2 linked regions of the Prochlorococcus marinus subsp. marinus str. CCMP1375 genome follow. The protein of the gene in region 1 binds, or shares a complex with, the protein of each later gene. Links are inferred from orthologs where the notes say so. Each region holds a gene or a part of one and is shown in the gene's direction. Other genes may lie near its edges.

The links. Proteins that work in one complex are often made in the same cells at the same time.
Region 2: the proteins of nuoH (region 1) and nuoB are in contact, whole or in part, in a crystal structure (PDB 6Y11), measured with the Thermus thermophilus proteins. The link is inferred for Prochlorococcus marinus subsp. marinus str. CCMP1375 from one-to-one orthologs. Residues at the interface, in WP_096411122.1 of Thermus thermophilus: Arg36, Val44, Arg45, Met46, Gly47, Pro48, Asn49, Arg50, Val51, Leu57, Gln58, Ala61, Asp62, Ile64, Lys65, Ile67, Phe68, Lys69, Glu70, Ile72, Val74, Glu223, Ala224, Glu225, His233, Thr234, Glu235, Tyr236, Ser237, Trp241; in WP_096411117.1 of Thermus thermophilus: Arg16, Glu17, Gly18, Leu24, Leu27, Val28, Trp30, Gly31, Arg32, Asn34, Ser35, Trp37, Thr54, Asp55, Ala56, Asp59, Ala61, Arg62, Phe63, Gly64, Glu66, Val67, Phe68, Arg69, Ala70, Ser71, Arg73, Gln74, Ala75, Asp76.

The regions. Positions count from the first base shown.
Region 1 is NC_005042.1:180,375-185,448, reverse strand. Bases 1,988-4,787 are described here. They hold nuoH (NADH-quinone oxidoreductase subunit NuoH), read left to right. Parts: upstream 1,988-2,728; coding sequence 2,729-3,847; downstream 3,848-4,787. Other genes in these bases: PRO_RS00915 (NADH-quinone oxidoreductase subunit J), read left to right, coding at 4,627-4,787; ndhI (NAD(P)H-quinone oxidoreductase subunit I), read left to right, coding at 3,971-4,630; PRO_RS00930 (citrate synthase), read left to right, coding at 1,988-2,659. Outside these bases: PRO_RS00935 (DUF3352 domain-containing protein), read left to right, coding at 1-1,406; more of PRO_RS00930, read left to right, coding at 1,523-1,987; more of PRO_RS00915, read left to right, coding at 4,788-5,074. UniProt on the Escherichia coli protein: NDH-1 shuttles electrons from NADH, via FMN and iron-sulfur (Fe-S) centers, to quinones in the respiratory chain. The immediate electron acceptor for the enzyme in this species is believed to be ubiquinone.
Region 2 is NC_005042.1:313,275-318,498, reverse strand. What follows is about bases 838-3,787. They hold nuoB (NADH-quinone oxidoreductase subunit NuoB), read left to right. Parts: upstream 838-1,923; coding sequence 1,924-2,652; downstream 2,653-3,787. Other genes in these bases: PRO_RS01630 (gluconeogenesis factor YvcK family protein), read right to left, coding at 3,201-3,787; PRO_RS01635 (NAD(P)H-quinone oxidoreductase subunit J), read left to right, coding at 2,655-3,200; PRO_RS01645 (NAD(P)H-quinone oxidoreductase subunit 3), read left to right, coding at 1,557-1,919; PRO_RS01650 (rubredoxin), read right to left, coding at 1,040-1,471; PRO_RS01655 (photosynthesis system II assembly factor Ycf48), read right to left, coding at 838-1,032. Also shown: more of PRO_RS01655, read right to left, coding at 13-837; more of PRO_RS01630, read right to left, coding at 3,788-4,466; PRO_RS01625 (ABC transporter ATP-binding protein), read left to right, coding at 4,706-5,224. UniProt on the Escherichia coli protein: NDH-1 shuttles electrons from NADH, via FMN and iron-sulfur (Fe-S) centers, to quinones in the respiratory chain. The immediate electron acceptor for the enzyme in this species is ubiquinone.

The DNA.
Region 1 (5,074 bases):
AAATACCTGATTACATAGAAGCAGAAGCCTCTAAAAAGTCAAAAAGCCAAGCTCGTAAAGAAGGCATTGAGATTAGAGATGGTTTATTTGCTTTAATAGGCTTAGACTTCAATAAAGATTTATCAGAGTGGGTCAGTAATGATTTTAGCTTTTCTATTTTCAACTCTAAAGAAAATAGAATCAATAAAGGTTGGATTTTAATATTTGAAGGAATAAATATTAATGAATCAAGTAACTTCTTAAATGAATATTGGGAAAATCAAAATATAAATGGTGCTGAAATAGAGCACGAGTCTTACCAAGGTCAAGAAATTCTATACGAGAAAGCTGCAGGATCAGAAATAGAAGGAAGAAAACTCTCAATGGCTATGCTTAATAATAATTTAATTTTAATATCTTCTAACAAGAAAATATTACAAGAAGCAATAGATGTGTCTATAGATTCAACTAAAAACCAACTAGGTGATTATCAGAAAAAAGATCTAATAAAAAATCTTAAAAATGGTATTGCTTTAATAATAGCATCACCTGATGCATTGGAATCATTCTTAGAAGTTCCTCAAAATATTGCTCAAAAAGTAGATTTAAATGGGTTTGTAGCTTCAATTATTCCTAAAGGAAAAAATATTTACATAGATAGCAAGTTTAAATTCAAAGAACAATTAGAATCAAAAGAGATTGTGAATAAAAATGAAATAAATTTATTCGGAGAAGAGATCTATAATTCTAATGATATTGCAATAATAAATAATACTCAACAGATCTTAAATGACAATAGTTCTGATATTTACTCTCTATTGATTGGAAAAGCATTACGACAATATCTTATTAATCTAGAATCTCCTATAGCTACAAACTTAATCGAATTAAGTAAAGGGCAATTAGTCTTAATTAACAAAGAAAGTGGATGGTTAATAAAATCACTAGACTTTTCTCTAATTCCAATAGTTGATCAAATTCTTATCAGTCAAAATTTTGTTAAATCAACACTTAATATCAAAGATAAAGACATTACAGTCTGGAATAAGCTAGAGACAATTAAAAGGGGAGATGGTTATATTTTATCTCCTAAAATAGGGATAATTTTATCTAAAGATTCCAATAAACTATTATGGACTAATACATTGTCTTCGCTTGACAAAGAAAATAATTCCAAATCAATAGTAGAAAGAAGTAATATATTAAAAAACTCAGAATTCAATAATTTTATAACTGTCAAACAACAATTATCTCTTGGACAAAGGTCCTCTCAAAAAATATTGAACCATTGGAAACCTTGGCAACTGCTAAAAACAGTTGCAAGCAAATCATCACTCCCAAATATAAACAGATTAAATTTAGCCCTTGGGGAAGAAGAAGCAGAAGACTCAATATTAAAGGTTCGTGGAATGCTGTCTATTGATTAGGAGATTGTTCTTGACTTAAATTATGCGCAGAATTAATGAACTGCTTTTGCGGTTATGTTTATGAATAGCACGAGTTGGAGCAAAAGGCTATAGACAATCAAAATGATCCCTGCAACATGGTTTTAAAGCCTGGTCTCGAAGGTGTACCCGTTACACAATCAGCTATCTGTGACATTAATGGCCTTAAAGGAGAGCTGAAATATAGGGGTTATTCAATTGCGGAGTTAGCGGCTAAAAGCAGCTTTTTAGAAACCACTTATCTTCTCATCTGGGGAGATCTCCCAAGCTCAAAGCAACTAAGGGAATTCGAAGATGCAATACAAATGCATCGCAGACTGAGCTTCAGAGTTCGAGACATGATGAAGTGCTTCCCTGCGACTGGCCATCCTATGGATGCCCTGCAATCAAGCGCTGCATCGCTAGGCCTATTTTATTCAAGAAGAGCCATTGACAACCCTCAATATATTTACGATGCAGTAGTAAGGCTAATTGCAAAAATCCCAACAATGGTTGCAGCTTTTCAGCTGATCAGAAAAGGACAAGATCCCATACAACCTCGAGACGATTTACCTTATTCAGCGAACTTTCTTTATATGTTGACTGAAAGGGAACCTGACCCCCTCGCAGCCAGAGTATTCGATAGATGCTTAATACTTCATGCAGAACACAGTTTAAATGCAAGTACATTTAGTGCCCGAGTTACAGCAAGCACTTTGACTGACCCCTATGCAGTTGTTGCTTCAGCTGTTGGCACCCTTGCTGGGCCTTTGCATGGTGGTGCAAATGAGGATGTAATTGCAATGCTTGAAGAGATTGGCGCACCTGAAAATGCTAGGAATTATTTAAAACAAGCAATTGATCAGAAAAGCAAAATAATGGGTTTTGGGCATAGGGAATATAAAGTCAAAGATCCTAGAGCGACACTTTTGCAAGGATTTGCAGAAGACCTATTTGCAAGATTTGGGAAAGATGAAATGTATGACGTAGCTAGATCAGTGGAAGAAGAAGCCTCTCCATTACTAGGGCCAAGAGGTATATATCCAAATGTTGACTTTTACTCAGGTCTGGTATATCGAAAGTTAGGAATCCCAAGAGATTTATTTACTCCAATTTTTGCCATTTCGCGCGTGGCTGGCTGGCTAGCCCATTGGCGTGAACAACTAAGTGCTAATCGTATTTTCAGACCAACACAAATTTACACTGGCAAGAAAACCAGAGCTTGGTGCGCATTAGAAGAACGGAATAAAAACTAATACGAGTAAATTAAAATTACCTAATTAACCTCAATGTTCACTACTCTTAAAACAGTTTTAGTTGCTGAAGTGAATACAGGCTTGGATCTTGAAGTGAGTTTCAACCATCTTCTGCAAGATATGGGCTTATCTTCAACCATTTCTCATTTGCTTTGGTTGCCATTACCAATGCTTTTAGTGTTAACTGCGGCGTTAATAGGGGTACTTGTAACCGTATGGCTCGAAAGAAAAATCTCAGCGGCAGCTCAACAAAGAATTGGGCCAGAGTATGCAGGAGCTTTAGGCATTCTTCAACCAATGGCGGATGGCTTGAAATTATTGGTCAAGGAAGACATTATTCCTGACAAGGCTGATAACCTGCTCTTCACTCTTGGGCCAGTTTTAGTCTTAATTCCAGTAATACTTTCTTGGTTAATTATTCCTTTTGGCCAAAACTTACTTATTAGTAATGTCGGCATAGGAATTTTTTTATGGATTGCATTAAGTAGTATTCAGCCTATTGGACTATTGATGAGTGGATATGCATCAAATAACAAGTATTCACTTCTAGGCGGATTAAGAGCTGCAGCACAATCAATAAGTTATGAAATCCCACTTGCTTTAGCAGTTCTAGCAATCGTGATGATGAGTAACTCGCTAAGCACTATTGACATTGTTAATCAACAAAATACTCTTGGTTTCTTGAGCTGGAATATATGGAGACAACCAGTAGGCTTTTTAATTTTTTGGATATGTGCTCTAGCAGAATGCGAAAGATTGCCTTTTGATCTTCCTGAAGCAGAAGAAGAATTAGTAGCTGGATATCAAACTGAATATGCAGGTATGAAATTCGCGTTATTTTATTTAGGAAGCTACATTAACCTAGTTTTATCATCATTATTAGTCTCAGTTCTTTATTTAGGAGGTTGGGGTTTTCCCATACCAGTTGAATTAATAGCTAATACTCTGCATCAATCAATCAATTCGCCTGTCATTCAAATCATTACTGCTTCATTAGGAATAGTAATGACAGTATTTAAGACATATCTTTTAGTTTTCTTAGCAATATTACTTAGATGGACAACTCCTAGAGTGCGAATTGATCAATTACTAGATCTAGGCTGGAAATTCTTATTGCCAATTTCACTAGTCAATTTGCTATTTACAGCTGCATTAAAACTAGTCTTCCCTTTTGCCTTTGGTGGATAAGATCAATTTAAGGAATTAGCAATTGAAGACAATTTACATTTTTAAAAATAAAGGCGCTTATTTCTCTCAAAACCCCTGTAAGATTTGACCATTAGGTTTACCAAGTAATTAGATAACACACCAATGGGTACCTTTTTTCAAAAAATAGCTGACTACAGTAAAGATGCAGTAAGTGCAGGCAAATACCTATTACAAGGCTTAGCAGTAACTTTTGACCATATGCGTAGAAGACCTATAACTGTCCAATATCCATATGAAAAATTAATTCCTTCAGAAAGATATAGAGGAAGGATTCATTATGAATTCGACAAATGCATAGCCTGCGAAGTATGCGTAAGAGTGTGCCCAATTAATCTTCCTGTAGTTGATTGGGTAATGAATAAAGAAACAAAAAAGAAAGAGCTTCGCAATTACTCTATTGATTTTGGGGTATGTATTTTTTGTGGAAATTGTGTGGAGTATTGCCCAACTAATTGTCTATCTATGACAGAAGAATATGAACTCGCTGCATTTGATAGGCATAGTCTTAATTTTGACAATGTAGCTTTAGGGAGACTTCCAACAAGTGTTACTTCAGATCCATCAGTAATGCCGTTAAGAGAGCTTGGATATCTCCCAGAAGGAGTTATGGACCCACACGAATTGCCAAAAGATAGCTCACGAGCAGGTAAGTTACCAATCGAAATAATGGATTGGATGAAAAATAAAGAATCAAATAAAAGCGAAGATAATAACTTAGATATTAATATTAACTCTTTAAAAGTAGAGAAAGATTCAAAATGAATATAGCGAATAGTACAGAGCAAATATGCTTTCTTATTCTTGCAAGTGTAATTATTAGTGGAAGCCTAGGAGTTGTATTAATAGAGAATATTGTGTATTCAGCTTTTTTACTTGGTGGCGTATTTATGTCAGTTGCAGGTTTATACCTTCTATTAAATGCAAGCTTTGTTGCAGCAGCACAAGTATTGGTTTATGTAGGTGCTGTAAATGTGCTCATTCTTTTCGCAATAATGTTAGTCAATAAGCGAGAAGAGCTAAAGCCTATAGCAGGATTGCAAATAAGAAGATTTTTCTCTGGATGTGTTTGTGCTGGCCTTCTTGCTCTTTTGTTTAGAGTAAATTTAACTACAAAGTGGGCAACACCAGGTCCCCAAGCTATAGGAGAGGAAGCGACAGAACGTATTGGCGAGCATTTATTTACTGATTATCTACTACCTTTCGAAT
Region 2 (5,224 bases), 130 kb from region 1 along the record:
TTGGGCACCTAATTATGAATATCCAACCCATCGCAAAACATGCCCTCTTTCCCCTAATACAAAGCCTTTAGGAGGATTGCCATTAGGATTCTTGAGGAAAAATATGCGAATAAAGTTTGTTGGTGTTGCGTAACCAATTGGATCTTTTTCCCAACTATTTCCATCATCTTTGCTCACTAAAAGTGTCCCATTTCCTCCTCCTGCCCAAATATTTCCTTCAGGATCCCAAGCCATATCCATATAGTTATACCCATTAACTAAAGGAATAATCGGCTTAGACCAACTTTCATAGTCTCCGGAAGCATCATTTAGTCGAATCTCAGCTCCACGAGAAAGCATCCACAATTGACCATCAGGTTTAAACCCTAAAGTTTGAACTCTTTTACTACTAGCTCTTTGATGAGACTGCCAAGCTTGATCTGTTTTATCTAAAGTGACAAAGAAATTTCCCAAGCTACTAACGCTGACATAAGTTCCATCTTCTTTTCGGCGTAAATCACGTACTCCTCCGGAAGCTTCGGCAACCCTTCCTTCCCAATTCTTGCCTCCATCAGTCGTCCGATATACAGCCCCAGCAGTGGTAGCTAATTCAGCAGAAGATGTATCAAGGGTAGTAATCAAATAAGGATTTCCAGGCAACTGACTTCCTAGAGATAGCCTTGTCCAATTTTTCCCAGCATCTTCACTATGTAAAACCAAATTAGGTTGTCCCACGATCCAGCCTTCATCTTCTTTAAAATCAATGCTCATCAATCTAAAATTTTCTTCAGCAGGAATATCCAAATCTCTTTCTTCCCAAGTAGATCCTCCATCAGTTGTTTCAAGAATTAGTCTGTTTGCTCCAACTAAGAAGCCATGATTGTCATCCACGAATGCAATATCAAGAGGATTGTCATCATTGGCTAATTCAATCTCTTCCCAAGGACTACTTGATTGGACGGGGATTCTTGTTGTTGTTACGCAACCACTTAGGCCTAGCCCAAGTACGAAAATCAGAATCAAGTTAAAGGAAAATTTAATTAAACGATTCATAGGAGCCTTAATGCAGTGAATAAAGGGATAAGAAACAAGCAGCAGCAAAAGCTAAACCACCAAAAATAAGGACATTCTTTTGACCTGGAGGAAGAGTGTTAAAGCCAAAGCCATAAACAACGTTCTCTTCGAAACCATCACTAGGTTTAAATTTAGCGCCTATATCTTTGTAAGCAGAATATTTTGATCTACAAACTGGGCATCGAAACTTTGTCTGATCAATGTCCAAGAAAGAGGTGCCTGGTGAAATTTTATATTTCTTCAGCCCTTCCTTAGGATCATAAACATACCCACAATCTGTGCATTCAAATCGATTGAGGCTAAGATCCTCTTTGAGATCAGTAACTTCATGATCTGAGGTTTTCTCTGCATTAATAGGACTTTGGCCAATTTTATTGGCTTCTGTCTGATCTAATGCAGGTTTTAGTTCATCGCTCACCGTTTGCAGTCTCACACAACCCAACTCTATCGAGGAAAGTGACCTTAAGTGAGTGCCAAACTAATAATCAAGTATTTAATGCCCAATGTTTACTCTCCCAGGCTACGATGCATTTCTTGGTTTCCTTTTAATATCAGCAGCTGTTCCTGCTCTAGCGTTAGTAACAAACAAGCTAATTTCTCCAAAAAGTCAGCCTGGTGAAAGAGAACTTACCTATGAATCTGGGATGGAACCCATTGGAGGGGCTTGGATTCAATTTAATATTCGCTATTACATGTTTGCCCTAGTTTTCGTTATTTTTGATGTTGAAACAGTATTTCTTTATCCATGGGCAGTTGCATTTCATAAACTTGGCTTATTAGCATTTATAGAAGCACTCATTTTTATTTCAATTTTGATAGTTGCACTAGCATATGCTTGGAGAAAAGGAGCACTTGAATGGAGCTGATTCATTGAATAACATTCCTTCAATAGAAGCTGTAAAAGACATTCGTTCAGGAACATGTGGTCCTGTTGCTGCTCCAGCGGTTACATCCGATTTAAGTGAAAATATTATTCTCACTAGCTTGGATGATCTCCATAATTGGGCAAGGTTAAGCAGCCTATGGCCTCTGTTATATGGAACTGCATGTTGTTTCATTGAATTTGCTGCTCTAATTGGTTCTAGATTTGATTTTGATCGATTCGGATTAGTCCCTAGAAGTTCCCCAAGACAAGCTGATCTTTTAATTGTGGCTGGGACTGTAACTATGAAAATGGCACCTGCATTAGTAAGGCTTTACGAGCAAATGCCAGATCCTAAATATGTTATTGCAATGGGCGCTTGCACTATTACAGGGGGAATGTTTAGTGCTGACTCAACTACTGCTGTTAGAGGAGTTGATAAATTAATTCCAGTAGACCTTTATTTACCTGGATGTCCACCTAGGCCAGAAGCAATTTTTGATGCAGTTATCAAACTCCGTAAAAAAGTAGGAAATGAATCTTTTCTTGAAAGAAAAAAAATAACTCAAACACACCGTTATTTCACAATCACTCATAAAATGAAAAGGATTAATCCATTAGTAAATGGATCTTACTTAAATGCAAAGACTCAAAAAGCAGCTTTAAAAGCAGGGGATGATATATCACTTCCCACAAAGTCTGAATCAATTGAAACCACAACTAAAGAGTTGAATTAATTATGAATGAAGAATTAGATAAAAAAATAACAGAAGAAACTAATCAGGAAGTCTTAGAGCCTCAAAGAGGACCAATCAGTGAATTATTGTGCAAAGAAGGGTTGGAACATACTGTCAACGAAGTTGACCATATAGGGATTGAAATCATTAGTGTAAAGCCCGAATTTCTTTTAGATATTATTGTGAGTTTAAAAAATAATGGCTTTAATTATCTAGAATGTCAAGGTGGATATGATGAGGGCCCAGGTTTAAACATTGTCTGTTTTTACCATTTAATTGCAATAGAAAATTATAAGGATAGTGATAAGCCAAGAGAGGTTAGGGTGAAAGTATTTTTAAATAGAGATGGGGATCTAAAAGTCCCTTCACTTTATAAGATATTCCGAGGTTCTGATTGGCAAGAGAGAGAAACTTATGACATGTTTGGAGTAAATTTTGTTGATCATCCTCATCCTAAAAGGTTATTGATGCCAGAAGATTGGAAAGGGTGGCCATTAAGGAAAGACTATATACAACCAGACTTTTATGAAATGCAAGATGCATATTAATTACGCATCTCTTTTATACTTTTTATAAAAGCGCATCACTGCTAAAGATAGTTTCCTAGGATCATGCCTTAAAACAGACTTAGATATTATTTTTGATTCCTGTAATGATGCTTTGAATAATCTATAACCTTGAGATCTAAGCCTATTCCAATCACATATAACAGGCTCAGCTCCTCTAGAAAGATAATATTCAAGCAAAGCAGATGGTGGTAATTCTTTTTGTGCAAGAATCGAATTAAAGATTCTCCTTGTAACACCAAAACTTGCTAACTGAGCCTCAATTGCTCTGATATGCCCTGCCAAGTCGAGTCCATCAGTCTCACCAGGTTGCGTCATTAGATTACATATATATAGCTTTGGAGCCTTACTCCTTTGAATTGCTTCAACAATCTCAGGTACAAGTAAATTAGGTAAAAGAGATGTATACAAACTCCCAGGCCCAAGAACAATTAACTCGGCATTTTCGATTGCTTCTATTGCGCTTGGCAATGCTGGAGGCTGCTCTGGATAACAGCCAATTCTAATAATTGGTGACCTTACATTACCTATAGCTGACTCCCCTTCAATTCGTTCACCATTTTCAAGTTCAGCCCATAAACGAACATCAGCATTTGTAGCTGGAACAACTTGGCCTTGTACAGCAAGAACACGACTAGAAGCAGTAATTGCAGTTTCTAAATTCCCTGTGATGGAAGTCAAAGCTGACAAGAAAAGGTTGCCGAAGCTATGCCCAACCAGACCTGTTCCTGATGAAAATCGATATTGGAAAAGCCTAGTTAAAAGTGATTCTTCTGTAGATAAAGCTGCTAAACAATTTCTAATGTCACCAGGAGGTTGAACACCTAATTCTCTTCTTAAAATGCCACTACTACCGCCATCATCTGCAACAGTAACAATAGCGGTTATTCGACTGCTATACCTTTTCAACCCTTGAAGCAATGCGGAGAGGCCTGTACCGCCTCCAATAGCAACAATATTCGGCCCCCTATTAAGCTTACTTTTAGCTCGCAAAGCATCTATTAAAACATCATCCTTTTCAGGAGCAATGGCATTCTGAATTGATTTAAAGCTTCTACTTTGACCCCAAATTAAGAGGGAAATGCCAACAAGAAACACAATTGGTCCAGTAATACTTCTAGGCAAAAACTTAGTAATCGTTCCTATTAATAAAAATATTCCTTCAATAACCCAATAAATAGGTCTCAAATCAGCCCATATCGAAGCCCCGAAAAGAGCAACTATTAAACCAAGGCCGGAAGTAAGCATCCATCTTTTGACTACCAATCCAGGCAAAAGCCAACCTAGGGCGCGTTGAATTCGCCCAAGCAAATCAAACTTAGAAGTCCTCTTAGCATTATTCTTGCGCCATCTTGAAGATTTGCGTCCTCGAGAACTTTTCTCTTTCAATGGCTTATTAAAAAAAACAATTTTAATAAATCTATTGTATTGAATTTAAAATAACTCTAAGTGAAACTACTTTATAGTCCAAGAAAGTAAATGTTGAAATGAAAGATCTGCCATCTAAGCCTATAGAGTCAAAAAACTATCCTGTAGTTGAAATGGATAGTTTATCAATGAAGTGGGCCGATAATTCTGTTCTTAATAAAGTTAGTTTAAAGATGAAGCCAGGGGAAAGAATCGCCATTATTGGACCTTCAGGATGCGGCAAATCAACAGTTTTAAGATTGTTAGCGGGTTTATTGCTCCCTTCTAGTGGAGATTTAAAGTTATTCGGACTCATGCAAAACTACTTGAGATTAGACCAAACTTTTCCTCCTGATGTTCGTTTAGTATTTCAAAATCCAGCTCTAATAGGTTCACTAACAGTTGAAGAAAATGTAGGTTTTCTTCTAAGAAAAAACTCAAGCATTACTGATAAAAGAGCTAGAGAAATCGTTATTTCATGCTTAGAAGAAGTAGGGCTTTACAACATTGCAGATAAATTCCCTGGGCAACTAAGCGGCGGGATGCAAAAGCGAGTAAGTTTTGCAAGAGCCTTAATCAATGATCCAAACAAAGAATCA